3 regions of the Caulobacter sp. GW821-FHT10A10 genome follow, and region 3 is predicted to be linked to each of the others. Evidence: predicted binding sites of a transcription regulator. Region 3 holds the regulator's gene; each other region holds the start of a gene.
The links. Region 3 encodes LexA, which represses DNA repair genes until DNA is damaged. Its sites were predicted from a motif close to ATGTTCNCNANNTGTTCT; they were not measured.
Positions count from the first base shown of each region.

Region 1 (9,503 bases), on a different contig from region 3:
AAAGCGCTGGACGACGGCGACGATGGCGGCGCGGTGGCGGCCATAGGTCTCGAAGATCCATTGCATCACCCCCTCGCGCCGGGCGTGCTCGAAATCGACATCGATGTCGGGCGGCTCGTCGCGTTCGGCGCTGACGAAGCGCTCGAAGAGGAGGTCGTTGCGGTCCGGATCGATGCTGGTGATGCCCAGGACGTAGCAGACGGCCGAATTGGCCGCCGAGCCGCGGCCCTGGCAGAGGATGTCCTGGCTGCGGGCATAGGCGACGATCGAATTGACGGTCAGGAAGTAGGGTGCGTAGCCGAGGGCGCCGATCAGGGTCAGCTCGTGCTGAAGGATCTTTCGGATCTCTGGGGGCAACCCGTCGGGAAAGCGCCGGGCCGCGCCCTCCCAGGTCAGGCGCTCCAGGGTTTGCTGGGCGCTGCGACCGGCGGCGATGACTTCATGCGGATACTGGTAAGCCAGCTCGTCCAGCGAGAACCGGCACCGTTCGGCGATGGCGGCCGAGGCGGCCAGGGCCTCCCCGTGACGCGGGAACAGCCGCTGCATTTCGGCGGGCGCCTTCAGATAGCGGTCGGCATGGCGGTCGCGCCGAAAGCCGACGTCGTCGATCGTGGTTTTCTCGCGGATGCAGGTGACGACGTCCTGCAGCAGGCGGCGGGCCTTTTCGTGGAACAGCACCCGGTTGGTCACCACGGGTGTGACGCCAGCGACGCGGGCGAGGATTTCCAGTTGATGGAGCCGCAGGGCGTCGCCCGGCCGCCGCCGCAGGGTCAGGGCCATGTAGGCGTCGGGACCAAAGACGCTCGCCAGCTTCTTCAGCTGCAGGGCCGTCAGCTCGTCGGCGCTGTCCGGGACGAGGACGGCGATCAGCCCCTCGGCGTGGTCGGCCAGGTCGGCCAGCTCAAGGTCGCACTCGCCCTTGCCGGCCCGCGCCTTGCCCAGGGAGAGCAGGCGGCAGAGCCGGCCGTAGGCTGGCCTGTCGGTGGGATAGACCAGCACCGTCATGCCACAGCGCAGGACAAGCTCGCAGCCGACGATCAGCCGAATGCCTGTCGCCTTGGCGGCGATATGGGCGCGAACCATCCCAGCCAGGCTGTTGCGATCGCAGATGGCCAGGGCGCGATAGCCCAGGCGCGCGGCCTCCTCGAAGAGCTCGCCGGGCGAGGAGGCTCCGCGCAACAGCGAAAAATGCGAGGCACACTGAAGCTCGACATAATCGCCAAGCCCATCAAGGTCTTGCGAGCGTGGCCTCATCCGAACACCCCGACGATGAACCAGCGCTGGCTGCCGGTTTCGAGGTCCTCGCCGTCGCCGTCCCGATAAATCCAGTAGCGTTCGCCGCCCTGGTCCTCGACCTGGTAGTAGTCGCGCGACCGCGCCAGTTCGGCGTCGGCCTTCCACCATTCGCCAAACACCCGCTCGGGTCCGTCGGCGCGGCTCACGCGCCGCCGCACGCCGCGCCAGATGAACGACGCGGGCGGCTGGTCGGGCAGCAGGGCGACCGTGTCGATCGGCTCGGGATGGCGGAAAAGCCGCGTTGGGCGCGGCCAGTCGGCGGGCCAGGAGAAGGCGGCCGGACGCTCCAGGGCCGGCGCCTTCCGCACGCTCCGCTCGGGTAGGTCGCTGTCGGCGCTGGCCAGACGATAGACGCGCTCGGGCCCCAGGCGATTGGAGAGGGTATCGATCAGCGCCGACAGGTCCGCCCGCGCCCGTGGAGCCGCCAGGGCGTCATCCTGCCGGTAGGTCAGGGGCTCGGCGCCTGGCGCGGCCAGGACCATGCGCTCGACCCCAAAGCCCGGATCGACCCGCTCCAGCTTCTCGATCAGGAGCCTGGCCAAGCGCAGGGCGTCGCGCGAGGGCGCGGCCATGCCCACCCGTGCGGTCTCGATCCGGTTATCGACCCGGAAGAAGAAGGCGTCCACGACCTTGGCGCCCAGGGTCCGCGCCTCCAGCGCCGCGCAGAGCTCGGCGGTCAGCTCGGTCAGGTAGCGCGCCATCGTCTCGCTGGCCCCGATCGGTTCAGCAAAGACCCGCGTCGCCCGTAGGGTCTCGGGGGCCAAGACCGGTTCGATCGGCTCGGCCTCACGGGCCAAGGCGCGGTCAAGCCGGCGCACCGGGTCCAGTCCCAGGCGATGGGTGAGCGGACCCTTGGGCGTCGCTTCAAGCTCGCCGATCGTGTCGAAGCCGAGCTTGGCCAGAGCGGTGATGAGATCGGCCGGGAGCTGCAGCGCCGCGGCGGGCAGCGGATGGAGATCGCGACCCACCGCGCCGGCAGGGCTGACGAAGACGGCCCGCCGGCTGAACCGCGCCAGGGCGTGCGCGCCGCCCCAGCTGTCGGCGATCGCCGTCTGGGCCGACAGACCGGCCTTGGCCAGCCGGCGGCGGATGTCGATCAGCATGGCCTCCTCGCCGCCGAAAAGATGCGCGCAGCCGGTGGCGTCGATGACCAGACCGTCGGGGGGATCGGCCGCCACCGTCGGCGAGTAGAGGCGCTGGGCCCACAGGGCCAGCCGCAAGAGGGCGGCGCGATCGCCGTCGGCGTCCAGGTCCTGCAGGACCAGGCCGGGGGTGAGGGCGGTGGCGTGGGCGACCGCCTGGCCGATGCGCAAGCCGGTCTTGGCGGCGGCGAGATTCATGTGCGCGATCGCGCGGCGGCGACCGACCCGTCCGACCATGGCGATCGGCGTTTCAGGCGGCGGCGCGCTTTTGCCTTGCATCCGGATCAGCCGGTCGGTCGGCCAGCGGGGCAGGAAGACGGAGATGACCCGTTGCGTCACAGGCTTCTAGCTCGATGTCGAAGGCCTCGCCGGCGCGGCAGCGAAGAAGTTCCAAAAACCAGCGGAGACGGCCCACGCCGGGAACAGGCAGCGGCGAGGAGGGCAGGGCCGAAACCCGCCAGCGGGTCTGGGCCGCCGTGGGCTGGCCCAGATCGGCCGCATCGGCCACCCGCCGCCATCTTCGAATGGCGATGCATAATGTCCCGCTCTTCTCTGCGGCCAGCTGCAGCCGTCGCGAGGCGGTCATCGAGAGCTTGGCGACCTCGCCAACCACGCCCACCAGGCTGCCTGACCGCAGGCCTTCCTCCATCGCCGCCAGGACCTGGGCCTCCTCGCCGGCCTCGGCGAACACCACCCTCTCGGGCGGCAGGCCGACCTGGGCGAGGGAGGGCGCGAAGAGATCGCGCTGGCGAAGGCACCAGAGAACATCGCCCTGCGCCCGCGCCAGGAGACCGGCCGCAAAGCGCGCGGCCGCCGCGCCATGCAGGGCGCCGTCAGCGCCGCCAGCCACCTCGTGCAGGGCGCCCAGGGCCAGGCCCCCGCCCGGCAACCTATTGTCCAGCGTCGGTATGCCGAAAGGCAGCACGCCGCGCGTGGTCTGATCGGCGGTCTCGATGGACCGGACCTGGCGGCGAAGCGCGTCGAGCGCGGCGGGTGCGATGGCTTGGGACATGCTGACAAGAATGGACTTGTTCCATCTTTGTTCTCACGCCGGGCGGCGAGTCAATCAGCTCCAGGGTGCGACGTAGGCGCGCGCGTTCACCGAGGCCCTGTAGCTTCAAGCCTTTGAGCGGAATCTAAAATTTCGCGGCGCGCTCAAGCTGCGACCGAGCTTGTCGTGCCTCAGGCCGCCAAGGCGTCCGCGTCGGCGTTGAGAAGTCGCAACGCGGAGGGCGCAAGCGTCGGGTCGGCCGCGACCAGGTCCTTCATGGCCGCCGCCACCAGAACCGCCAGGGTCGGGCTGTCCTCGGCAAGCGACGTGGCCAGGGCGACTATGGTGCGAAGATCAGGATCGAGCAGCCGCTGGCGCTGGGCCTCCACCCGGGCGCGCCATCGCCCGTCCGTCTTTGGAAGGTCTGCCAGGACCCGGTCGCAGTCGTCGATGAGCGCGGCGATCTTCCGATCCACCCCGATCATCCCCGCGCACATCCGAAACCTTGCCTCGCTCATAGGCCTAAGCTTGGCGCCGGGCGTTACGGAAGCGCTACAAACAGGGAGCTTTTGCTGAACATGCCTGGGGTCGCTATGCCGACTGCTATTGAGGACGCTGGGGCTAGGAGTGCGGTTTTGCGCTCCGACAGATGCTCGGCGTCGACGCGCTACGCTGGGGCGGAAAACATCGCGCACGACGCCTTGGCGGATCTGCACGCCGCGCTTGAGGCGTTTGGGTCCAGGCCCGCATAGCCCGTCACAGAATGTCACGCATCAGCCCCACCGCTACGCTCTCTCGATCGAAACCTGATCGCCGAACTGGTGCTGGATTGCGGTCAGCAGGGGCGCGCGCCGCCCCAGATGCAAGCGGCGGGCCGTGCGGACATGACATTCATGGCTCCCGCTTTCGACCAGCGGGACCAGAGCGTCCGGCTCAATGGCGGCGAATGGCGTTCCATCTGGAGCGTGCGGGCCTGTTACACGCGGGCCGGCCGTGGAACCTGTCACATCTTGAGGGCCTCAGCGACCACGTTGCGAGCCTCGGCCTGGACCTTATTCAGGTGATCCGGGCCAAGAAATGACTCCGCGTAGATCTTGTAGACGTCCTCGGTGCCTGACGGACGGGCGGCAAACCAGGCGTTCTTGGTCGTTACCTTCAGTCCGCCGATCGCCTCGCCATTACCCGGGGCCTTGGTCAGGGCAGCAGTGATCGGCTCGCCGGCGAGGCTGGTGGCGGTGACGTCGCTGGGGCTCAGGGCGGCTAGGCGCGCTTTCTGTTGGCGGTCGGCCGGGGCGTCGAGGCGGGCATAGGCCGGAGCGCCATAGTTTTCGGTCAGGCCGGCGTAGAGCTGGCTGGCGCTCTTGCCGGTCACCGCCTGGATTTCGGCGGCCAGCAACGCCAGGAGAAGGCCGTCCTTGTCCGTGGTCCAGACCGTGCCGTCCTTGCGCAGGAATGAGGCGCCGGCTGATTCCTCGCCACCGAAGCCGACGGAGCCGTCCAGCAGGCCTGGCACGAAGTGCTTGAAGCCGACCGGCACCTCCAGCAGACGGCGGCCAAGGCCGCCGACCACGCGGTCAATCATCGACGACGACACCAGGGTCTTGCCTACCGCCACATCCTCCGCCCAGGCTGGGCGATGGGCGAACAGGTATGCGATGGCCACGGCGAGGTAGTGGTTGGGGTTCATCAGCCCGCCGTCGGGGGTGACGATGCCGTGGCGGTCGGCGTCGGCGTCATTGCCAGTGGCGACGTCGTACTTCGATCCGGTTTCCATAATCCCGATCAGGTTGGCCATCGCCGACGCCGATGAACAGTCCATGCGGATCTTGCCGTCGGTGTCGAGCGGCATGAAGGCCCAGCGCGGATCAACCGCGTCGTTGACCACGGTGAGGTTAAGCCGGTGACGGTCAGCGATCTCGCCCCAATAGGCGACGCTGGCCCCGCCCAGAGGATCGGCGCCAATGCGAACCGCGGCCGACCGGATGGCGTCCAGATCGAGGATCGCGGGCAGATCATCAATGTAGCGGGCGAGAAAGTCGTAGCGCCCGGCACCGGCCACGGCGCGCTCGAACGGAATGCGCCTGACATCCTTCAACCCGCCCTCCAGGAGTTGGTTGGCGCGAGCGGCGATCGCTAAGGTCGCGTCGCCGCCCGCCGGGCCGCCTGACGGGGGATTGTACTTGATGCCGCCGTCGCGGGGCGGGTTGTGCGATGGGGTCAGCAGAAGGCCGTCGGCGCTGCCCGGCGCAGTGCGATTTTGGGCGAGAACGGCGTGCGACACCGCCGGCGTCGGCGTGAAGCCGTCACGGGCGTCGATCAGGGTCTCCACACCGTTGGCGACCAGCACCTCTATCGTCGTTCGCCATGCCGGCTCTGACAGGGCATGGGTGTCGCGGCCCAGGAACAGCGGACCGGTGATCCCTTGGCTGGCGCGATATTCAGCCACCGCCTGAGCTATGGCCAGGATGTGGTCCTCGTTAAAGGCCGCGTCCAGGCTCGAGCCTCGGTGTCCGGAGGTCCCGAAAGCCACGCGCTGGGCGACGTCGGCAGGGTCGGGATGGATCTCGAAATAGGCGCGCGTCAGCGCATCAAGGTCGGCGAGATCCTCGGCGCGGGCGCGGCGGCCAGCGTGTTCATGCATAGGGAGCACCTGGAGGCGATTGGCCGGCTAGAAAGCCCTGCGACGATGGATTGTTCCAGCGACGTTTGACGATCAGACCTGCTGTTGCGGGTGGGGCCTGGCCGGTCCAGGAAAATGCCTCATGTCTCCCGCTCACATGCCATGTCGGCGAGCTGGATCGACCAAACCAGCGTGATCATCGCGTCTCCTCCCATTGAGCTGTAGGAGGCCAATGAAGCGCCGTCGATCATCGAAAGATGGCGGCTATGGGGGCGACCCAGTCCGAACGCGGTGCGCCAGGCGCGCCGCCGAAGGGCGCGGCGGCGGAATCTCACCATCCAACGGGATTCAATTTGAGGCCAAGGCTGCGGAACAAGCTGAGCCGCTGCGCATTTCATAGCGGTCAAATCCCCTTTGACCGCACTACCGCGAGGCCCTGGCGACGTTCCCCGAGCGCCAGGGCCTTTTGCTGGCGCTATGGCAGCGCTGGGTGTCAGAACCCTTGAAGGGGGTGTCGTAGCAACGCTGCTTGTTTGGAAGGGGGCGACGCCGTCGTGTCACCAAGGCGCATCAATGTAGCGTCATTGGCGGCCGATCTCGAAGGGCGAAGCATTCGGTGAGCCACGTCTTCAGAGGCGACGTTCAAGAAAGATCTCGAAGGGGCGTTCGACCAGGGCGGCGATCTCGGGTGGAAGCACAAATCCCGTTCGGTCATCGGTGATCATGCCCAACTGCGTGGCGTGCGCCGCAAGAGCGCGCTGGCGGCGTTCGATCAGGTCCGCGCAAGCCAGGCCCCAGACATTCCTGGCGCCATGACGCTGCAGGAGGTCTGGATCCGTCCACCCCCAAACCAGATACTCCATCAAGGCGACATCACGCGCCAGCATGCCGGCAAGGTCGGCGCCGAGCATCGCGGCGGCGAGGTGATCACCATGCGCCTCGCCGCGCCAGGGGGTCCAGACGCTCCACGGTGTGAAGGCGCCGCACCAGTCCTCCAGCGTCTCCAGCGTCTGTTGATAGGCTGCAAGTCCCCTAGGCCGCGGGCAGCCGTCAGGCCAATCGAGGAAAAGAATGTCGCTCCTTGGTACGCCCAGCACGTCGAGCGCCTGAATGGCTTCGGCTCGCCGCTGCTCGGCCAAACGTTCGGGCGACCAAGACGGCGAGCGCGGGTGAGAGCCCTCGCCATTCGTGAGGAAGGCCACCCGAGGACGCAGGCCGTGGTCGGCCGCGCGGGACAGAAGACCGCCACAGCCAAGGGTTTCGTCGTCCGGATGCGGCGCGATCACAAGCATGGCCGAAAGGCCCTCCAGGACGCTTTCGTCGATCGTGTAGGCCTGGTTGACCAAAGCGTCCCAGGCCGTCTCGCCGGCAGGCGTCACCATATCCCTTTGTCTCCACATCGACCGGCGGCCCGCGATCTCACGTCGCTCAAGGTAAGGGCGCCGCATTCTCCGGTGCGCACCGAGCGGCTTTGCGCGGATGAACAGGGACGGGGATGCATCGCGGGTTTCCTGGCGAGAGCGAAAGCAACGCTGCTTCGTAGGCTTTGATCCCGATCCGCTCCAGGAGTTTGCGGCTGCGTCCGCTAACGGGTCGAGAGCGCCATCGGAACAAGCATCGACACGCACTGGGCATGGGCGATCGTAACTATTGGCCAGTTTGATCAAAAGCAGCGGATCTGCAGGCCTCAGGGAAGGATGAGCGCCGTTCGCTATCGCGCGGTCCAGTGCTGTGCTGGCCGGGCGTTGTCGAATTGCCGACAACACCCCTGCAGCGGCAAATCGCGCAGCTGAGCTTTAAGGGAGAGGCGCGAGCTTCGGCTTTTGGCTCAGGCGGTAAAGGAGCGATCAGGCTTCCGCGGATCCAAAATCCGAAGGCGTGCGGCGTACGTCTGGAGAAAGCTTTGCGAGCGCCTGGCGGATGCGATCGAGCAACTCGGCGCGCCGGTAGGGTTTGCCGATCACATCCAGGGAGGGGCGGGCTGGCCCTTCGGCGAGCAGATCCTCGTTGTAGCCGGTGGTCAGGAGGACGGGAAGTTCGGGACGCAGGCGCTTGGCGTTCTCGGCCAGCACAATGCCGTTGCTGCCCCCTGGCATGACGATGTCGCTAAACAGCAGATCGAAGGCGTCGGGCGCGGCCGCGAGGACGGCCAGGCCTTCGTCGCCAGAGGAGGCCGTGGTCACCCGATAGCCGGCGCTCCGCAAGATTTCTGCGCCAAGCGCTTGCACTTCGAGGTCGTCCTCGACCAGGAGGATGCTCGCCTCGTTCTTTGGTGCAGGATCGGCGGGGGCTGGCCCGGCGGCCGCAGCCGAAAGCTCCGGGACGCTGCGCTCGGCCGCGCCCGGCACGGCCGGAAAGATCAAGCGGATCAGCGCGCCCTTGCCAGGTTCGCTCTCGATCTCCAGCCGTCCACGCGACTGCTGAACAAAGCCATGCGCCATGGCTAGGCCAAGCCCGGTGCCTTTCCCAACGCCCTTGGTGGTGAAAAAGGGCTCTGTTGCTCGCTCGAGAACTTGTTGGGGCATGCCCTCGCCATCGTCGAGAATCTCGACGGCTACATAATCGCCGCTGGGCAATTGCCGCGCCTCAGCGTCGCCATTGAGGTGGAAGGTCCTCGTCGTGATGGTGACCACGCCGCCGTCAGGCATGGCGTCGCGGGCGTTGATGATGATGTTGAGCAGGGCCATCTCGAAGTGGTCGGCGTCGACCAGGACGGCCGGCAAACGCCGCTGAAGGTTCAGTTGGACGTCGACCTGGGCGCCGACGGTCGTCTCGATCAGCTCGCCGAAATTATTGATCAGGTCGGAGAGATTGACCGCGGTCGGTTCCAATCGCGTCTTGCGGGCGAAAGCAAGGAGCTGGCGCGTGAGCTTGGCGCCACGTTCGGCCGCCGACCGTGCGGCATCGATATAGCGCAAACTACGTTCGTCCAACGGCCGCGAGGCCAAGAGTTCCAGGTTGCCGTTGACCACCTGCAAAAGATTGTTGAAGTCGTGGGCAAGGCCAGCGGTCAACTGTCCGATCGACTCCATCTTTTGCGATTGGCGGTAGGCCTGCTCGCTGTGGCGTCGCCGGCTGACATCGAGCTGACTGGCGAAAAAGTAGAGAAGCTCGCCGGAGGTGTCGTACACCGGACCGATGAACACCGAATTCCAAAACGGTGTGCCATCGCGTTTGTAGTTGAGGATCTCCACTGAGACGGCGTCTACTTTCTTCACCGCTTCTCGGATCTCGGCGATGACATCCCGGTCCGAGCCTGGGCCCTGAAGAAAGCGGCAGTTGCGGCCGAGGATCTCGGTCTCCTCGTAGCCGGTGAGATCGAGGAACGCCTTGTTGGCGAAGACGACGGGGTTATCGTCCTTGTTGGGGTCCGTCAGGATCATCGGCATGCGCGTCATCTCGACCGCGGCGAAGAAGACGCCTCCGCGCTCGTTTAGGTCGGGGCGGGTGATGG
Region 1 covers NZ_JBWKNV010000003.1:41,122-50,624, reverse strand. The annotation lists gene AC07NS_RS09460 (error-prone DNA polymerase) at 1-1,254, opposite strand, end outside; gene AC07NS_RS09455 (DUF6504 family protein) at 1,251-2,675, opposite strand; gene AC07NS_RS09450 (ImuA family protein) at 2,689-3,450, opposite strand; gene AC07NS_RS09445 (hypothetical protein) at 3,621-3,905, opposite strand; gene pgm (phosphoglucomutase (alpha-D-glucose-1,6-bisphosphate-dependent)) at 4,433-6,070, opposite strand; gene AC07NS_RS09435 (PIG-L deacetylase family protein) at 6,679-7,431, opposite strand; gene AC07NS_RS09430 (PAS domain-containing protein) at 7,897-9,503, opposite strand, start outside.
Region 1: the regulator LexA is predicted to act here: its motif matches at 3,467-3,484, upstream of AC07NS_RS09450 (ImuA family protein).

Region 2 (9,503 bases), on a different contig from region 3:
GGCGGCGATAGGAGAGATGGAAAGCAAGGCCGCGCTGACGGCTCTGGTTCAAGAACTGTCCGCGCAAAATCCGATCGTTTCGCCCACCGTCCCAGGCTCGTCCTCGGACGGCGATGTCGTTTCCGACGCCCGCAAGGCCGAGGCGCGCAAGAGCGCCACCGAGCAGAAGGCCGACAACGGTCCTCAGCCCGGCGACCTGCGCCTGGTGATCGAGGAAGACATCGACAGCGGGGTCTACGTCTACAAGACGGTCGACCGGCGCACCGGCGAAACCCTTAAGCAATATCCGCGCGAAGACGTGCTGAGGTTCAAGGACGCTGCGTCCTACGGCCCCGGCAAGATCTATGACGGCCTGACCTAAGGCCTTGCCGCGTAAGGATTTCCGGCCAACGCTTGCGGCGCGACGTCGCAGGCGCGTTATGGTTTACGCGCGTTAACCATATTCTTACCGCCGCAACGGCAAGTTCACGGTCGATCCTGCTCGGCCGCCGAATCGCGTACCGAGCTCCCTCGTAAGTCGGCGAGAACGCCGTTCGGAGATCGTGATGACGCTGAGCGTGAACACCAATCAGCCTGCGCTGATCGCCCTGCAGAATCTGAACAAGACCAACGAAGAGATGTCGGGCGTCCAGACCCGCATCAACACCGGCCTTGCGATCTCGAGCGCCAAGGACAACGCGGCGGTCTGGTCGATCGCCCAGGACCAGCAGGCCGACCGTTCGGCCCTGTCCTCGGTCAAGATGAGCCTCGACCGCGCCACCTCGATCGCCGACGTCGCCCTGACGGCCGGGGAGTCGGTCTCCGACTTGCTCAACCAGATGCGCGAGAAGGTGGTCGCCGCCAAGGACAGCTCGCTGTCGACCTCGGCCCGCAAGGCCCTCGACGCCGACTTCCAGGGCCTGCTCAGCAACCTGACCCAGGTGGTCGACAGCGCCACCTTCGACGGCGCCAACATCCTCGACGGCAGCCAGACCACCGCCATCACCTTCCTGGCCGACGCCGACGCCCAGACCGTCATCTCGCTGAACCTGCAGACCCTGTCGCTGGGCAGCCCCAACAACAGCCTGGTCGCCACCGACAGCATCGCCACCCTGACCCAGGCCACGGCCGTTCTGACCCGCCTGGACACGACCATCGCCTCGGTCAACCAGGCGGTCGGCTCGATCGGCTCGCAGGCCAAGCAGATCGACGCTCACAACACCTTCGTCTCCAAGCTGTCCGACGTGCTGGAGACCGGGGTGGGCAATCTCGTCGACGCCGACATGGCCAAGGAAAGCGCCCGCCTGCAGGCCCTGCAGGTCAAGCAGCAGCTCGGCGCCCAGGCCCTGTCGATCGCCAACAGCGCCCCGCAGATCATCCTGTCGCTGTTCGGCAGCGGCGGCTGAGGCTGCCCCAACGTAATTGTCACAACAAACGCCGGTCTTTCCCTAGGCCGGCGTTTTTTGCGTGGTTACTCTGTGCGTCGCGGCGCAAGGGGATTCGCTCGGCATGATCGAACTGCGGGACTTGAAGGACGAAGACGAGGCGGTGCTGTTTCAGTGGCGCGCCGAGCCCGAGGTCGATCGCTGGATGTCGGACGCCGCCTTCCCCAGCCGGGAGGCGCACGCCGCCTGGTTCGAGTCGCTGCGCACCAATCCCAACATGCGCGGCTGGATGATCGTGCGCTCCGGCGCGCCGGCCGGCCTGCTGACCCTGACGGGCCTTTTGTCGCATCACCGCCGGGCCAGCTGGAACTGGTTCGTCGGCGCCGCCGACGCCCGTCGACGCGGGGTAGGGCGGGCGGCCCAGGTCCTGGGCCTGGACCGCGCCTTCGGCGAGCTTGGTCTGCACAAGGTGTTCGCCGAGGTCATGGCCGACAACGACGCGGCCCTGAAGGCCCAGTCCGCCTCGGGTTTCCGCCGCGAGGGCTATCTGCGCGGCCACGTGCTGAAGAACGGCGAGCCGCGCGACGTGGTGCTGCTGGGCATACTGGCCGAGGAATGGGCCGACCTGCGCGAAGAGGCCCGTCGCTCGCTCAGCGACGCCCACCTGATCGCCGCCTGAAGCTGCTCTCGGCGGTCGGCTCTCATTTACACGTCTTAACGAAACGTCAGCGTTCATAACCGTAGATTGCCGCTGTGTGGCGCATTGCGCCTTCCGTGGAAGCTGTCGTGATCACTTTCGACACCAGTTCGCTGCTGAGCTACTATCAGGCCAAGGTCGGCCTGACGGGCTCGACTGCGTCCGCGACGACCACGGGGACGACCTCGTCGTCGTCCAGCAAGAAAGCCATTCCGGCCGCGCCGTGGAACACGGTGACCACCGAGGCCAGCGACCTGGTGAAGTCGGCGCTGAACGGGCGCAAGTTCATCGACGAGGGCGCCGCCGAGGCGGCTTCGCCCGGCATCTCCGGCGACTACAAGAAGCTGTTCACCGCCTATCAGGCCCTGAACACCCTGACGGCCATCGCCAGCCGGTCCAGCGAGAAGAACGTCTCCGACAGCGAGATCAAGCGCCTGCAGACGGCGATGACCAAGGGCCTGACGGAGCTGACCAACTACGTTCAGAACCTGAACGGCGAGAACATGCGCCTGACCACCGGCGCGGCCATGACCACCGACAAGTCGACGGTCGGCATCCCCAAGAACGTCTACGGCTACGTCACCAGCACGCTCTACACCGGCCAGGTCGACGACGAGGTCCCGCAGTTCAAGGGCGACGTCAGCTTCGACATGGCGGTCACCAAGTTCGGCGAGACCACGACGCTGAAGATGGACCTGTCCGAGATGGGCTCCAAGCCGCGGACCATGGCCAACGTGGTCAGCTTCTTCAACGACAAGCTTTCGGCCGCCGGCTACAACACCACCTTCGCCGTCGAGCGCACGGCCGGCGTGGCGCGCACCACCACGGTCAACGGCCAGACGGTGAAGCTGCCGGCCACCGGCGACGACTTCGCCCTGCGCATCCGCGGCGACTCGATCGAGAAGCTGAACTTCACGGCCTCGGTCTCCAAGCCCGCCGTCTACATCACCACCGAGGCGGGCGATCCGGATCCGGACGACGACACCAAGACCGACGACGCGGTCATCGAGAACACCCTGACCAAGTACGGCGCCGGCACGACCACGACGGCCGGGACCAAGGTGTTCTCCGACACCCTGGAAGGCACGGTCGCCAAGGTCCACAAGACCGTCACCGGCCCCGACGGTTCGATCTACGTGCTGGCCGACGTCGAAAAGAGCGTCGAGAGCCAGACCATCAAGGGCGACCAGGACGTCGCCCTGCTGAAGTACGACTCGGCCGGCAAGCTGCTCTACGCCCGCAGCCTGGGCGCGGCCGACACCGCCACCGGCTATTCGATCGCGGTGTCGGACGACGGCAAGGTGGCCGTGGCCGGCTCGGTCTCGGGCACGCTGACCGGCTCGACCAACGGCCCGATCAACTCCGACAGCAACGGCACGGTTACCGACAGCTTCGTGTCGCTGTACGACGCCAACGGCGACGAAAGCTGGACGGTCCGTCGCGGGGGGCTGCTGGAAGACGAGGCCACGGCCGTCGCCTTCGGCCAGGACGGCGTGGTCTACGTGGCCGGCCGCACCAAGTCGGACCTGCCCGGCGCCACGGGCTCGGCCTCGCAGGGCGGCTACGACAACTATCTGACGGGCTTTGCGGCCGACATCACCGGCACGCCCAAGGCCCTGTTCACCACCCATTTCGGCAGCGCCGAGAACGACACCGTCTCGGGCATGGTCGTCGACGGCGGCAAGGTCATCGTCGCCACCAAGGAAGGCAGCGAGGCGATGCTGCGCAGCTTCGACGTCTCCACTTCGGTGGTGACCGAGAACCGCACGGCGCTGAACTCGGCCGGCGTCTACGAGACCAAGCCGGTCACCTACACCAAGGCCGCCACCATGACCGTGGGCGCGACGCGCGACCTCGGCACGCTGAAGGGCGGCGACATCGCCGGCCTGACCATCGACAACGGCCAGCTCTATGTCGGCGGCTACACCACCAACGGCTCGCTGACGGTCAACAACGTCAAGTCGGCGGCCTCGGGCGGATCGGATGGCTTCGTCGCCCGCATGTCGCTCGACCTGACCAGCACGTCCGGCGACACCCTGGCCTATTACGGCGGCACAGGCGACGACACGGTCACCGGCATGGCGGTCTCCAACGGCCAGGTCTGGCTGGTTGGCGCGGCCGGCAAGGATCTGGCGGGCCAGGCCACGGTCGGCACCAAGGACGGCTACGTCGCCCAGATCGACATGGCCACCGGCGACGCCACCTGGGAACAGCGCCTGACCGGCAAGGACGGCTACGCGACCCCGACCTCGATCGCCGTCGACGCCTCGGGCTCCAGCGCGCTCGACATCTTCGGCCTGCCGCGCGGGACGATGAACTACACCCAGTCGGACAAGATCGTGTCGGCGACCTCGGCGCGGCCGGGCGACACCTTCCAGATCCGCACCCGCGAGCGCGGCCCGCTGACCACCATCACCATCGGCGCTGACGACACGCTCGACACCCTGGCCGACAAGATCCGCCGGGCCTCGGGCTACGCCGCCAAGGTGTCGATCTCCAGCGACGGCAACATGCGCAAGCTGAAGATCACGCCGGCCTACAACACCTCGACGGTGGAAGTGCTGCCGGGCAAGGGCGACAGCAATGTGCTGAGCGCCCTGGGCCTGGCTTCGGGCATCGTTCGCAACACCAAGACCGACGACGGCCGCACCGTCTCGGCCGATGGCAAGGGGCCGGTCTACGGGCTGAAACTGCCGACCGAACTGGACCTGTCCGACGAGACGGCCCGGGCCACCACGGCCGACCTGCTGAAGTCGGCCACGGCGGCGATCCGCAACGCCTATCGGGAGCTGGCCGACATCGCCAACGGGGTGAAGGCCGACGGCTCGACCACCACCTCGGGCAAGACCGGCGGCACGGCCCCGGCCTATCTGACCAACCAGATCGCCAACTACCAGGCCGCGCTGGACCGCCTGACCGGCGGCAGCTAGGCCGCGCATGGCCTTCGCGGCCGCCGTGACGCTTGAAACCGTCATCGACGCGTCGTAGCCAGGGGGCATGGAACTTCTCAAAGATCGACGCGTGCTGCTGGGCGGCGGAGCGGCCCTGGCGGTGATCGCGGGCCTGGCCGTGGCCTTCACGCTGATGGGCGGCAAGGACCGCAAGCCGGCCGAGGATCCGCCGGCCTCGCGCGGCGGCTTGATCGTCGAGACCGGACGTTCGGACGACACCAAGCTGAACGACCCGGCGCGTCCGCTGCGCTGCTTCGTCGGCGGCCAGTTCGTGGGCGAGACCACCCTGGCCGAGTGCGCCAAGAAGAACGGCGTGGCCACCGGCGCCCTCGATGTCGGCGTCGACGAGACCGGGGCCCTGGCGGCCGCCGACCAGGCCGGCACGGTGCTGACCCCGCTGCCGCCGCCGACCGTGACCGCGCCTGTCGCCACGCCCGCGGCGACCCCGGCCGCCTCGGGCGCGACCTCGGCGCCGAGCGCGCCCCTGGCCGTCTGCCAGCGCTATCTGGGCGGCCAGTGGAACAAGCTGCCGGGCGAGATCACCCAGAACGCCTGCATTCAGCAGCTGTTCGCCGGCAAGTGCGAGCGCCCGGGCGGCGCCACCTACGGCCGCTGGGGCGACGAGACCCTCCGGCTGCTGCCGGGCCGGGTCGAGGCTTCGTCCGACAACCGTTCGTTCCACTTGGTGGTGGAGCAGGCCGCCAACTGCGCCATTCCCAGCGTCGGCTGATGGCAAGGAGTTCTCTGATGCGCGTTTCCCCCATCGCCGCCGTTCTGGCCCTCGGCGTCGCCGCGGTCGGCCTGTCGGGCTGCGTCAAGCAGACCAAGGCCCCCTTCGACCAGGGAATCTGCAACCACGTCATCGAGAAGAAGGACGGCACGCTGCAGTTCAACCCGGTCGAGCGCAACGTGCCCAACATGGAGACCTGTGCGGCGACCCTGGAAGGCATGCGCATCCGCTTCCTCCGCATGGGCCTGCGGCGGGAGCAACTGACCGGCTCCTACCAGGGCAAGTTCATCTTCGTGGAGCGCGAAGGCATCTATCTGGGCGACAGCTACGAAGGCGCCCGGTTCATGTCCCTGGTGCGCACGGGCGACGGCCGTCTGGCCGTGCCGGGCGCGCTGCCGGCGCGCTAGGACCGTTTCCGAGAGGCGAGGAGAGGGCGGTGGATAACCGCTCTCTGTTCACAGGAACGTTTGGTGAACAATTCTTGATTTCCGCCTTGCTGAGTCGTTAACGTCTCCGCTCGAGATTCCGGCGCATAGGGTCGCCGGGCGAGAACAGGGCATTCGCCAAATGGCTGGCAGCGTCAACAAGGTCATCCTCGTCGGCAACCTCGGGGCCGACCCCGAGATCCGCACCCTCAATTCGGGCGACCGCGTCGCCAACCTGCGCATCGCCACGTCCGAGACCTGGCGCGACCGCTCCAGCGGCGAGCGCAAGGAAAAGACCGAGTGGCACCGCGTCGTGATCTTCAACGACAACCTGGTGAAGGTGGCCGAGAGCTACCTGCGCAAGGGCTCGACCGTCTACATCGAGGGCGCGATCCAGACCCGCAAGTGGACCGACCAGCAGGGCCAGGAGAAGTACTCCACCGAGATCGTGCTGCAGAAGTTCCGCGGCGAACTGACCATGCTCGGCGGCCGTGGCGACGGCGCCGGCGCCGGCGCTCCGTCGGGCGGCTATGACGACGGCTACGGCCAGGGCGGCGGTGGCGGCTACGGCGGCGGCCAAGGCGGCGGCAACTTCGGCGGCGGCGCTCCGCGCAGCCAGCCCAGCGGCCCGCGCGAGAGCTTCTCGGCCGACCTGGACGACGAAATCCCGTTCTAAGGGCTCGCCTGAGCGCCTGGATCTGAAGACGGCCGGTTCCGCGAGGAGCCGGCCGTTTTTCTTTTGTGGGCTTGGGTCGCGTGACGCTTCCGTGAATTTGATGGGATGCGCAATTCGAAGCGGCACTTCTCAATTGCAACCATTGAGTGATGCTGGCTAAGGTCTCGCTTGTTTCGTTTGGCGGGGCGTTGCGTGATCAGTTCGCTTGGGGGCGTTTATCTCGTGAGGTGCGGCGCTCGACGCGGGTCGCGCCGTCCTGTCGAGCCGGCCGTGTCGGCTGGCTCGGTCGGCTTGCAAGTCATCGACGCCGTCGCCGTTGGAGCGCCCATTGCGATGTGCGGCGAGGCGCCGATGGCCTTCTCGATCGAAATTCCACACGGACAGCCGCAGGGCCCGCGAAGCGAGGGCGCGCGATGAGCATGCGACGGTTGCAAGAGCCGGGGTTGCGTGACTGCGGCCAGAGGGTGCGAACCTGGCTATCGAGAGGGGCGGCGGCTTCGATGGTCGCGGCTTTTGTGTCTTTGGCGTGGGGGTGCGGTACGGTGATGAGTAGAGAAGTGAACGTCGTCGAAGGCCATGCGACGGTGGTCAGCCTGGGCAAGTACGTGGACTGCGTACCGATTGCTCACTCCAAAGCGCTGAACAAGGTCGTGTTCGTGTGCTCGCCCGACGCCGTTCTCATCGTTTCCACCGATACGGGCGAAATCAAGAACCTGAAGCTGTCGATGATGCCCGAGCAGCCGTTCGTGCACCGGTCGGGCGACGAGATGTTTCTCTATTTCCCGGGCGGGGGCGATCAGCCCGCCATCCGGGAGATCAATGTCCGGACGGGCGAGGTCTTCGACCGCCCCATCGTGGCCGAGCCCGGCTTCCGCTTTTCCACCATCTACCTGAACCCGCGCGACGGCTGCTTCGTCGCGGCGCTCGTGTCTCCCGGCGAGAACGGCCGGGCGACGGGGGTGCTCAAGGCCTATGACTACGATCCGCGTGGGCGTGACCCGCTGCATGTGGGCGGCAAGGCCGCTGTCGAGGCCTCGCAAGGCCTGAACCCGCGCAATGTCGGCCCTCCCAATATCGGTGGGCAGGTCTGCGTGCGGGACAAGGCAGGGCGGATCGTTCTCTTCCTGACGCAGTTCGAAAGCGACCTGCGGCCCGGCGGCGTCGGCGCGCGAATGGTCCGGGTCACCGCGACCGAGGAGAAGGTGATCCATCGCAGCGATGAGAACATGCTGTTCTTCCAGCCGAAGCTCGCGCCCTACCTTTTCGCTCGCGAGCTGATCACGCCGGGCGCCCCCAAGCCGGGTCTCCTCCAGATCGACGTGGAGACGGGGGAGATGGTGCAGATTGGAACCGCAGTCGTCGGGCAGTGGGACGATTTCGATCCGTTGACGCGCACCGGCGTGGTCTCGACGCCCATAGGCAAGGATCTCTACCGGATCTGCCAGGCTGATCTGAACGGCTGCCTGGAGGCGGAGCGGGAGGTGCGGACGAGCGGAGAGCTGTTCGCTTCCAGCGTGTCGAACGGCTGGCTTGGGGATGGCTTCATCGCGATGTCCAGCCGCCCGCTGCTTGTCGGTCCGGTGGCGCAGGCGTTCGAGAAATCATCGCATATCGTTGAAAATTACTGGTTTTGAACATTGATCTTTGGGGCGGGTGATCGAGATGGCTAGCGCCAAGCAAGAGATGTACAAAAAGAAGTGGTCTCAGCTGACGTCAGAGTTGAATTCCGTCAACGTTAGCGCGGCGCAGAGAAAGCTTCTTATTCTAGAGTACACTCAAGCTGCTAGAAATATTGCGGATCAATCTGGAACTAACAATCCGTGGAGTTCCGGCGTTGGTGGCGGGAACTGGAGTCGGATTGCGGTCTCGACTTTCCAGACTGGTCAGAAGCTTGCGTCCGGTACGATCCTTTATACCAGCAATAATGGCGCGGGCGGGACGCGCAGTTCAATCTACTTTGATATGGCGTTGGACTCGTATGTGACAGCGGGTACGAAGACGCTCTACATCACCGTTCCGGGCGCGATCAATGAATTGGGCCAGAGCGAGGCGTTGCAGGCGGGGCTTGTGGGTTACGCCACGCAGGGTACGAACGATCCGAAGGGGGTCGACGCGCGGATCGCCGACACCAAGGCGTTCATCGACGCCAACAAGGAACTGATCCTGAGCGGCGGCTATCAGAGCATCGAGCTCGTTTCCTATTCCATCGGCGTGAACGAGGCGGCGTTCGCCACCGCCTATATCCGGCAACTGGCCGCCGAGCGGGGCAGTACGCTCGCCATCAACTCGACGATGGTCGCGCCCTACTACGCCCCAGGGCTTGAAAACGCCTCCAGTCGCTATGGCGTCGACCTCAGCGGAGCCAAGGGAACGGTGATCACCATGACCACGGACGTGGTCACGTTTTTCGACACCAATCATCCCAATTACATGGCTCAGAGCGCCGCGAACTACGTGGTTCTGCCGAATGTCGCCATCCAAATAAGTGGCAGTTTCTATATTATAGATCCGATAAAAAACCATGATCTGTTTTTTATCATGGATGTTTACGCTCGCTACGAGGCGGGAATTGCGAATACAGATCCCAACAAGATCGATGTGTATGTTAAAAATGCGGATGGTACATACACTGTCGTGACCAAGGATCGGGCGTTCGTGAA
Region 2 covers NZ_JBWKNV010000004.1:4,684-14,186, reverse strand. The annotation lists gene AC07NS_RS12215 (hypothetical protein) at 17-361, shown strand; gene AC07NS_RS12210 (flagellin) at 546-1,385, shown strand; gene pseH (UDP-4-amino-4,6-dideoxy-N-acetyl-beta-L-altrosamine N-acetyltransferase) at 1,489-2,043, shown strand; gene AC07NS_RS12200 (hypothetical protein) at 2,151-4,991, shown strand; gene AC07NS_RS12195 (hypothetical protein) at 5,059-5,742, shown strand; gene AC07NS_RS12190 (hypothetical protein) at 5,760-6,149, shown strand; gene ssb (single-stranded DNA-binding protein) at 6,310-6,843, shown strand; gene AC07NS_RS12180 (hypothetical protein) at 7,401-8,477, shown strand; partial or broken gene AC07NS_RS12175 (SPM autocatalytic domain-containing protein) at 8,824-9,503, shown strand, end outside.
Region 2: the regulator LexA is predicted to act here: its motif matches at 6,203-6,220, upstream of ssb (single-stranded DNA-binding protein).

Region 3 (9,503 bases):
GAGCGGCCTGCGGCCTAGTCGCCCAGGCGCTCCTTCGGCAGGTGCTGGGTGACGGCCGGCGGGGCCAGGACCATCACGGCCGCGAAGCTGACGGCGGCGCTGGCCGCGAAGGCCGCGGCCATCAGGACCGGCATGATCCGCTGACGCCGGCGCGGCGCGCGCAGCAGGGCGCGGGCGTAGGACAGGGCGGCGGTGTCGAGGGCGGAATCAGCGACGGACATGCGGGAAATCATGCCCGATCGCGCCCCGGTGGCAACGGCCCGACGGCGCGGCCGTTCGCCGCTGGCTGAAACATGCTTTGAGGGGGAAACAGAAAAACTCTCTCCGTAAAGGGATGACGCGCCGCCCCTGCCCGGACTAGAAGCGAGGCCTGAAAGGCGGCGTCATGATCCTGGTCATCGATAACTACGACAGCTTCACCTACAACCTCGTGCATTACCTGAACGAGCTGGGGGCGGAGACGCTCGTCCATCGCAACGACGACCTGACGGTGCAGGAGGCCCTGGGCCTGAAGCCGCAGGCGGTTCTGCTGTCGCCGGGCCCCAAGGCCCCCGACCAGGCCGGCATCTGCCTGCCGCTGCTGCGCGGCGCGCCCGACGACCTGGCCATCCTGGGCGTCTGCCTTGGGCACCAGGCCATCGGCCAAGCGTATGGCGGCGAGGTGGTGCGGGCCAAGGAGGTCATGCACGGCAAGACCAGCCCGATCCGCCACGCCAACAAGGGCATCTTCAAGGACCTGCCCGACCCGTTCACCGCCACCCGCTATCACAGCCTGGCCGTGCGCCGCGAAGACCTGCCGGCCGAGCTGGAGGTCACCGCCTGGACCGCCGACGGCGAGATCATGGGCGTGCAGCACAAGACCCGTCCCGTGCACGGCGTGCAGTTCCACCCCGAATCCATCGCCACCGAGGGCGGCCACCAGCTGCTGGCCAACTTCCTCGACCTGGCTGGCGTGCGCCGCGACGCCCAGATCTGGGTCTAGGACGGGGCTAGAGACATGTCCGACGCCTTCAAGCCCCTGCTGGCCAAGCTGGCCGACGGCCAGACCCTTTCGGAAGACGACGCCGAGGTCTTCTTCAGCGCCTGCCTGCGCGGCGAGCCCACCCCGGCCCAGGTGGCCGCCGCGGTCACCGCCATGCGCCTGCGCGGCGAGACCGTGGGCGAGATCGCCGCCTGCGCCCGCGCCATGCGCCGCGCCGCCGTGCATCTGGAACACCCCTATGACGTCGTCGATGTCTGCGGCACCGGCGGCGACGGCCTCCACACCCTGAACATCTCCACCGCCGTGGGCTTCGTGGCCGCCGGCGGCGGGCTGAAGGTCGCCAAGCACGGCAACCGCGCTGTGACCAGCAAGTCGGGCACCGCCGACGTGCTGGCGGCCCTGGGCGTCAATATCGACGCGACGCTGACGCAGCAGCGCGCCGCGCTGGACAGCGCCGGCATCTGCTTCCTGTTCGCCCAGTCGCACCACGGGGCGATGAAGCACGTGGCGCCGATCCGCCAGCAGCTGGGCTTCCGCACCATCTTCAACCTGCTGGGTCCGCTGACCAATCCGGCCGGCGCCAAGCGGCAGGTAGTCGGGGTTTCGGCGCCGCGCTTCGTCGAGCCGATCGCTCGTGCGCTGGGCGCCCTGGGCGCCGAACGCGCCTGGTCGGTGCACGGCGGCGGCATGGACGAGCTGACCATCACCGGCGAGACCGAGGTGGCCGAATGGCGCGAGGGGGCGATCCGCCTCTTCACCATCACGCCCGAGGCCGTGGGCCTGCAGCGCGCCTCGCTGGCCGAGATCACCGGCGGCGACCCGGCCTTCAACGCCGCGGCCCTGACCCGCCTGCTCGACGGCGAGACCGGCGCCTATCGCGACATCGTGCTGCTCAACGCCGCCGCCGCCTTCCTGGTGGCCGACAAGGTCGAGACCCTGCGCGAAGGCGTGGAGCTGGCCGGAGCCGTGCTCGACGACGGCCGCGCCAAGGCCGCCCTCGCCGGCCTCGTGGCCGCTACCAACGCCGAACCTGTGACCGCATGACCGACATTCTCGCCAAGATCGCCGACTACAAGCGCGAGGACGTCGCCGGCCGGAAGGCCGTGCGCTCGCAAGGCGACGTGGACGCCGCCGCCAAGACCGCTTCGGCGCCGCGCGGCTTCAAGGCGGCGCTGGAGGCCAAACACGCGCCGGGGAAGCTTTCCCTGATCGCCGAGATCAAGAAGGCCTCGCCTTCGAAGGGCCTGATCCGCGCCGACTTCGATCCGCCGGTGCTGGCGAAAGCCTATGAGGACGGCGGCGCGGCCTGTCTCTCGGTGCTGACCGACGGCCCGAGCTTCCAGGGCGCCGACGAGTATCTGGTGGCCGCCCGGGCGGCGACCGCCCTGCCCTGCATCCGCAAGGACTTCCTGGTCGACCCGTGGCAGGTGGCTGAGAGCCGCGCCCTGGGCGCCGACGCCATCCTGGTGATCCTGGCGATGATCGACGACGCCCTGGCGGCCGAGCTGATGGCCGAGGCCGCGCGCCTTGGCATGGACGCCCTGGTCGAGGTGCACGACGAGGCCGAGACTGAGCGCGCCGGCAAGCTGGGCGCCACCCTGTTCGGGGTCAACAACCGCGACCTCAAGAGCTTCGTGGTCGATCTGGCCGTGACCGAGCGCCTGGCCCAGCTGGCGCCGGCCGGCTCGCTGCTGGTCACCGAGAGCGGCCTTTTCACCCATGCCGACGTAGTGCGGATGGAAGCCTGCGGGGCCACGGCCATGCTGGTCGGCGAAAGCCTGATGCGCCAGGCCGACGTCACGGCCGCCACGCGCGAGCTGATCGGCTAGACTTCCCGTAACGGCGCTCGGCCACGTTTCGGCCAAGCTCGCGCTTCTCAATGCCCCTCGGTGTTCGACATCGAGGGGCTTTTCGCATGACCGCCGGCAAGACGTCGCTTCGTACCCATCTGATCGAATGGGCCAAGACCCTGGCGCTGACGGCGGCCATCGTGGTCGTGCCGAGCACCGTGCTGTGCCAGCCGTTCCTGATCCCGTCCGGCTCGATGGAGCCGACCCTGCTGATCGGCGACCGCATCCTCGTGAACAAGTTCGCCTATGGCTGGAGCCGCCACTCGGCGCCGTTCAGCCCGCAGATCGGCCATGGCCGGCTGATGGGCCGCGAGCCCGCGCGCGGCGACGTGGTGGTGTTCAAGAAACCGGGCGATGGCCGCACCGACGTGATCAAGCGCCTGATCGGCCTGCCCGGCGACGAGTTGCAGGTGGTGGACGGGGTGCTGCGCATCAACGGCGCGCCAGTGGCTCTGCGGCCGCTGGGGACGCGGATGGAGGACACGCCGTTCGGCGTGCTGCCGACCGAGCACTTCGCCGAGACCCTGCCGGGTGGCGGGACCCACCTGATCAACAGCTACGGCCCGCGCACGGCGGCCGGCAACACCGCGGTCTATCGCGTGCCGGAGGGCTGCTACTTCGTGATGGGCGACAACCGCGACAACTCGCTCGACAGCCGCTTCGACCCGGGCCCGATCCCGCCCGGCCAGGCTCGCTGCGCCTGGAACCCGGCCGTGGACGCCAATCTGCCCGCGCAGATCGGTATGGGCTTCGTGCCGTTCGAGAACCTGGTCGGCCGGGCCGAGATGGTGGTGTTCTCGTGGGAAAGCGGCGCCGGCCCGCGATGGAATCGGTCTTTCCAGCGGCTGTGAATCAGGGGCCGCGGGCCGGGAATCGCGGTATCGGCGGTGATATTCTCGGCGCTTCGGGCGCGGCGCGATCGCACCGTCTACGGAAAATCACGGCTCGGTTCGTCTTCGCGGCCCTGCGCGACCGACTGAGAACGGCGGACTTATCCGGCGTAAAATCAGTCGCTTAGGACGCAGGTCCTGACATGGGCGCTGCAAGCAAATTGGCAGAACGCCGGTCGCTGTAATTCACTTGACCTTAACCAAGAACACCTAGAGAACACTCGAAAGGTTTGCGGTTTGTTCCGCGACGACTTGCGAGGCCGTCATGCTCACCCGCAAGCAGCACGAGCTGCTGATGTTCATCCACGAACGGATCAAGGAGACCGGCGTCTCCCCCTCCTTCGACGAGATGAAGGAGGCCCTGGACCTGGCGTCGAAGTCGGGCATCCACCGGCTGATCACGGCCCTGGAAGAGCGCGGCTTCATCCGTCGCCTAGCCCACCGGGCCCGGGCGCTGGAGGTGGTGAAGCTGCCGCAGCAGGCCACGACGGCCGCCCCGCCCAAGGGCCGAGGCGCGTTCCGGCCGCAGGTGCTGGAAGGCGGCGGCCCCGCTCCTTCGGCCCCTGCCCCGACCCTGCCGGTCGCCAACGACAGCCGCGAGCTGCCGATCCTGGGCCGCATCGCCGCCGGCACGCCGATCGACGCCATCCAGCACGAACGCGACCGCCTGCCGGTGCCCGAGACCATGCTGGGCGGCGGCGAGCACTACGTCCTCGAGGTGCAGGGGGACTCGATGATCGAGGCCGGCATCCTCGACGGCGACTATGTGATCATCAAGAAGGGCGACACGGCCAACAGCGGCGAGATCGTCGTCGCCCTGGTCGGCGAGGAAGCCACGCTGAAGCGCCTGCGCAAGAAAGGCGGCTCGATCGCCCTGGAAGCGGCCAACCCCAAGTACGAGACCCGCATCTTCGGCCCCGACCAGGTCGAGGTGCAGGGCAAGCTGGTGGGCCTGATCCGTCGTTATCACTGACGGCGACAGCCTGAAGGCCGGGATTTCGAAGGGACGCGATCGGAAGGTCGCGTCCCTTTTCGTTGCGAGAAGCGCCCCTCACGCTTGTGTTGACTCAATCAACAAAACTCCAATATTGACGCGATCAACATTGGAGGCCGCATGACCGATCGCCACGACACCGACGTCGCCACCCTGCGGGCCTTCAACCGCGTCTACACAAGCCGCCTGGGCCTGCTGGACGCCAGCTATGACGGCAGCCCGTTCACGCTGAGCGAGGCGCGGGTCCTCTACGAACTGGCCAACCGGACCGATCCCGTGGCCGCCGACCTCGCCCGCGCCCTGCGCCTGGATCCGGCCCAGGTCAGCCGCACGATCAAGCGCTTCTCCGAGCGGGGCCTGGTCACGGCGCGCGAAAACCCGGCGCACGGCCGCCACCAGCTGCTGACCCTGACCGACGAGGGCCGCGCGACCTTCGCGGCTCTTGAGGCCAACACCCGGGCCAGCGTCGGCGCCCTGATCGAGGGGCTGCATCCGCTGCAGCGGGCGCGCCTGATCGAGGCGGCCGGCGCGATCAACGACGTGTTCGAGGGCGGCGCGCCGGAGGTGACGCTGCGGGCCCTGCGGCCTGGCGACCTGGGCCTCGTCGCCTCCCGCCAGCAGGCCCTCTACACGGCCGAGTACGGCTGGAACGGCGACTACGAGGCGCTGGTCGCGGGGATCCTGGCCGACTTCCACCACAACTTCGATCCTACCCGGGACGACGCCTGGATCGCGGAGGCCGGCGGCCGGATGGTCGGCTCGATCTTCCTGGTGCGCGGCGATGCGCCGGGCGTCGCCAAGCTGCGGCTGCTCTATGTGGAAGCGCAGGCGCGCGGACTGGGCGTGGGCGGACGGCTGGTCGAGGCCTGCGTGGCCCGCGCCCGCGCGCTCGGCTACCAACGGCTGGACCTCTGGACCGTCAGCGCCCTGACCGCCGCTCGTCGGCTCTATGAACGGGCGGGTTTCCAACTGGTCCGCGAAACGCCGGGCCGCCAGTTCGGCCACGACCTGGTCGACCAGATCTGGTCGCTGGAGCTCCTCTAGAGCGGGTCGAACCGCACCGATGACGGCGCAGGAGCGCGAACCTGGCAGGTCCGCGCCCTCGAACCTCACCCCCGAAGCGTCCTAGCCACGATCGACAACCAGAGAGGGGATGCCAGAGGGGATGACCGCGATGATCGGAGTGATGCTGGCCTTGGCGTTGCAAGCGCCGGCGGCCGAACCGCCGCTGACGCTCGCGGACATCGGGTTCCACGCCTCCAGCCAGCTCGGCGGCTTCTATCCCGATCGCGCCATGCGGGTTGGTAGGACTGGAGACGTCCAGGCGCGTTGCACGATCGCCAGCAAGGGCGTGTTGACGAACTGCGCCGTGCTGAACGTAACACCGTCAAACAGCCCCGAATTTGGTCTGGCCGCCCTCAAGCTGCTGGCCAGGCACGACGTGGACGCCGTCACGCGGGACGGACGGCCGACCGCCGGCCGCGATCTGCTGATCACGCTCGAATACCGCATCCGTCGCGGCGCTCCGGACATCACTGTCCGCTGATCAGCGATCCAGACCGGCCAGTTCCTTGGCCGCCGCGTCGAAACCGGCCCAGGCGGCCGCCGCCAGGGCCGCGCCGGTGCTGGCGCGGCGCACGCCCAGGCCCGGCAGGTCGGCGAGCTTCATGTCGGGTCCCCACAGCAGCACGTTGACCGGCCTGGGCGCCACGGCCGCGACGATGGCGGCGATGTCGTCGTACTTCGTCACGCCCGGCGCGTAGAGGCAGTCGGCGCCGGCGTCGGCATAGGCCTTGAGCCGTTCGATGGTCGGGGCGAGGTCGTCGCGACCGATCAGGAAGCCTTCGGTGCGGCCGACCAGGATCACGTCCTGGCCCGAGGCGTCGATGGCGGCGCGGGCGGCGGCGATGCGGGCGACCGCGTCTGGCAGCTCGTAGAGATCCTTGCCGATACGGTCCTCGATCGAGAGGCCGGCGACGCCGGTCTCGACGGCGCGGGCGACATTGGCGGCGACGCCTTCGGGCGCGTCGGCGAAACCGGCCTCGAAGTCGGCGTTGACCGGCAGGTCGGTGGCGGCGACCAGCGCGCGCAGATGCTCGAGCACCTCATCGACCGTGACCTCACCGTCGGCGCGGCCCCAGGACCAGGCCATGCCGGCGCTGGTCGAGGCCAGGGCCTTGAAGCCCAGCTTCCGCAGCCGGACCGCGCCGCCGGCGTCCCACGGATTGGGCAGGACGAAGAAGCCGTCGGCGTGCAGGGCGCGGAAGGCGGCGCGGCGGGCGGCGAAGTTGGCGGCGTCGGTCATCGGTAGTCCTTCACTCGAGAAAGCAGAGGGCCGGCTACACCGGTCAGCTGGCGTTATCCGCCCGGTTCTTGCGCAATTCTGTCAGCAGTCGTCACCCAGGGACGCCTCCCCCGCAGGGGCTGGGCCCAGACGATCCACCAGCCGTCGCGGCGGCGCCAGAGCTCGGCCGAACCGCGAGCGGCGAAATCCTCGCCCGCCAGCACGACGGCGTCGTGACAGGCGGCCGGCAGGACGGCGGGACGCGGTCCGCGCAACACCACCACCTGCGCCCCGGCGCAGAGACGCTGCAGGCCGGCGTAGTCGGGCGCGCGGCGGGTCCAGGACAGGCTGACGGCGACCGGGGCCGACGCGAGCGGCGCACAGGAGACGCGGTCGCAGGCGAAGTCCTTGCCGGCGATGGGCGTCAGACCCCGGCGACGGGCCCAGAGATCGGCGCCGAAGCGGCGGGCGTCGGGGCGCAGCAGCACCGCCTCCCCGCCCCGGCGCGCGGCGGCCGTGGCGCCGTCGGCGGCGATCCACAGGTCGGGCGGCGCCGGGCGCGGCCAGAGCGCGACGGCGAGAGCCAGCGGAACACCAAGCCAGCGCAGCCGGCCCTTCCACAGGCACAGCAGCATGATGCCCAGGAACGACAGGGCCAGGGTGAAGGGCGGGCCGCTGGCGACCACCTGCTGGGCGCCGTGGGCGCCGGCGAACCAGCGGGCGATGGCGGTCATGGCGTCTATGCCCCAGCCGGCGACGGCCAGGAACGGCGCGCCTAGGCCAAGCGGCTCCAGCACGGCCCCGACCGCCAGGAACGGCATGATCACGAAGGACGACAGCGGCGACACCGCCAGGTTGGCCGGCAAGCCCCAGACGGCGACGCGGTTGAAGTGCTGCATGGCGAAGGGGCCGGTGGCCATGCCGGCCACGAAGCTGGCCCCGACGCTGATGGCGAGCCATCCCATGGCGGCCTGGGTGAAGCGGATCGGCCAGGGCACCGAGATCTCGCGCGGCTGGCGCGGCCAGGCCTCGGCCAGGGTGACCAGGGCGGCGGTGGCGGCGAACGACATCTGGAAGCCGGGCGCGCCGGCCGACTCGGGCTGGGCGACCAGGATGATCAGGGCCGCCAGGGCCAGCCCGTGCAGGCTGACGGCCTGGCGGTCGGCCAGGATCGCCAGGAAAGCCACGGCCGCCGTGATCGCCGCGCGCAGGGCCGGCGGCGGCGCGCCGGAGATGATCAGGTAGGCGCCGACGGCCGCCAGACCGGCCACGGCGGCGATCTTCTTGCCCGAGACCCGCAGGGCGACCCACGGCCAGGCCGCGATCAGCAGTCGCACGGCCGCGAACACGAAGCCGCCGACGATGGCCATGTGCAGGCCGGAGATCGAAAGGATGTGCGCCAGGCCCGAGGCGCGCATGGCCTCGGTCTGTTCGGGCGTCACCCAGGCCTCGTGGCCGGTGACCATGGCCGCGGCGATGCCGCCGCTGTCCAGCCCTAGGCGCGCGACGATGCGCGAGGCCAGGTCCCAGCGCACGGCGTTGATCGCCATGGAGAGGCGCAGCCGCCAGGGCGGCGGATCCAGCGCGGCGTCCTCGATCTGGCCGACCACGAAGCCGACGCCGCCGACGCCGTTGAACCAGGCGTCGCGGGCGAAGTCGTAGGCCCCGGGCGCGGCTGGCGGCGGCGGGGCCGACAGCATGGCCTTCAGCCGCAGGGGCGAACCGGGCGACGGCGCGGTCTCGCCCTCGGCCAGGCTGACGCGGATCCGGGTGGGCGTGGCTGAAGGCGAAAGCCGTGAGATTGACACCGGCGCGATCAGCAGGCGTGGTCCGGCCGCGCCGGGCGAGACCACGTCGACGACGAATCCGTCGATCACCCGCACGCTCCGCTCGACCGGCATGACCGGCGCGGCGACGCGGTCGCAGCGGATCTTGCCGGCCAAGCCGCCCGAAGCCGCGAAGGCGGCCAGGGTCATGGGAATCGCCAGGCCGCTCCAGCGCGGCCAGCCCCGGCTCCAGATGGCGAGCACGGCCAAGGCCAGCGCGACCAGGGCCAGCAGCGACCAGGACGGCTCGACCTTCAGCTCCAGATAGCCGGCCGCGCCCAGGCCGAAGGCGACCGGCGCCCACAGCATCCAGCGGCCGGCGTTGAGCCTTGCCTCATCGATCGCCTGTGAAGCGAGCGCCGCGGGACTAGGACACCTTCGAACGGCCGTGCTAAGACGCGCCGCCCAGCGGCCGGCGCTTGCGTCGCGCGCAGCCGCCGAGCCTCCCGCCGCCCCCGCGGCCTCCAGACCGTCAGCTTCGAAGCCTATGTCCAGTTCCTCCCCCGCCCCCAGCGGCGTCGTCACCCGCTTCGCCCCGTCGCCGACCGGCTTCCTGCATATCGGCGGCGCCCGAACGGCGCTGTTCAACTGGTTATATGCACGCCATACGGGTGGGAAGTTCCTTATTCGCGTCGAGGACACCGACCGCGAGCGTTCGACCGAAGCGGCCGTGGCCG
Region 3 covers NZ_JBWKNV010000008.1:260,679-270,181, reverse strand. The annotation lists gene AC07NS_RS21915 (hypothetical protein) at 15-221, opposite strand; gene AC07NS_RS21910 (anthranilate synthase component II) at 386-982, shown strand; gene trpD (anthranilate phosphoribosyltransferase) at 998-2,026, shown strand; gene trpC (indole-3-glycerol phosphate synthase TrpC) at 2,023-2,811, shown strand; gene lepB (signal peptidase I) at 2,898-3,683, shown strand; gene lexA (transcriptional repressor LexA) at 3,988-4,695, shown strand; gene AC07NS_RS21885 (bifunctional helix-turn-helix transcriptional regulator/GNAT family N-acetyltransferase) at 4,837-5,760, shown strand; gene AC07NS_RS21880 (TonB family protein) at 5,882-6,262, shown strand; gene AC07NS_RS21875 (isocitrate lyase/PEP mutase family protein) at 6,263-7,021, opposite strand; gene AC07NS_RS21870 (ComEC/Rec2 family competence protein) at 7,075-9,135, opposite strand; gene gltX (glutamate--tRNA ligase) at 9,314-9,503, shown strand, end outside.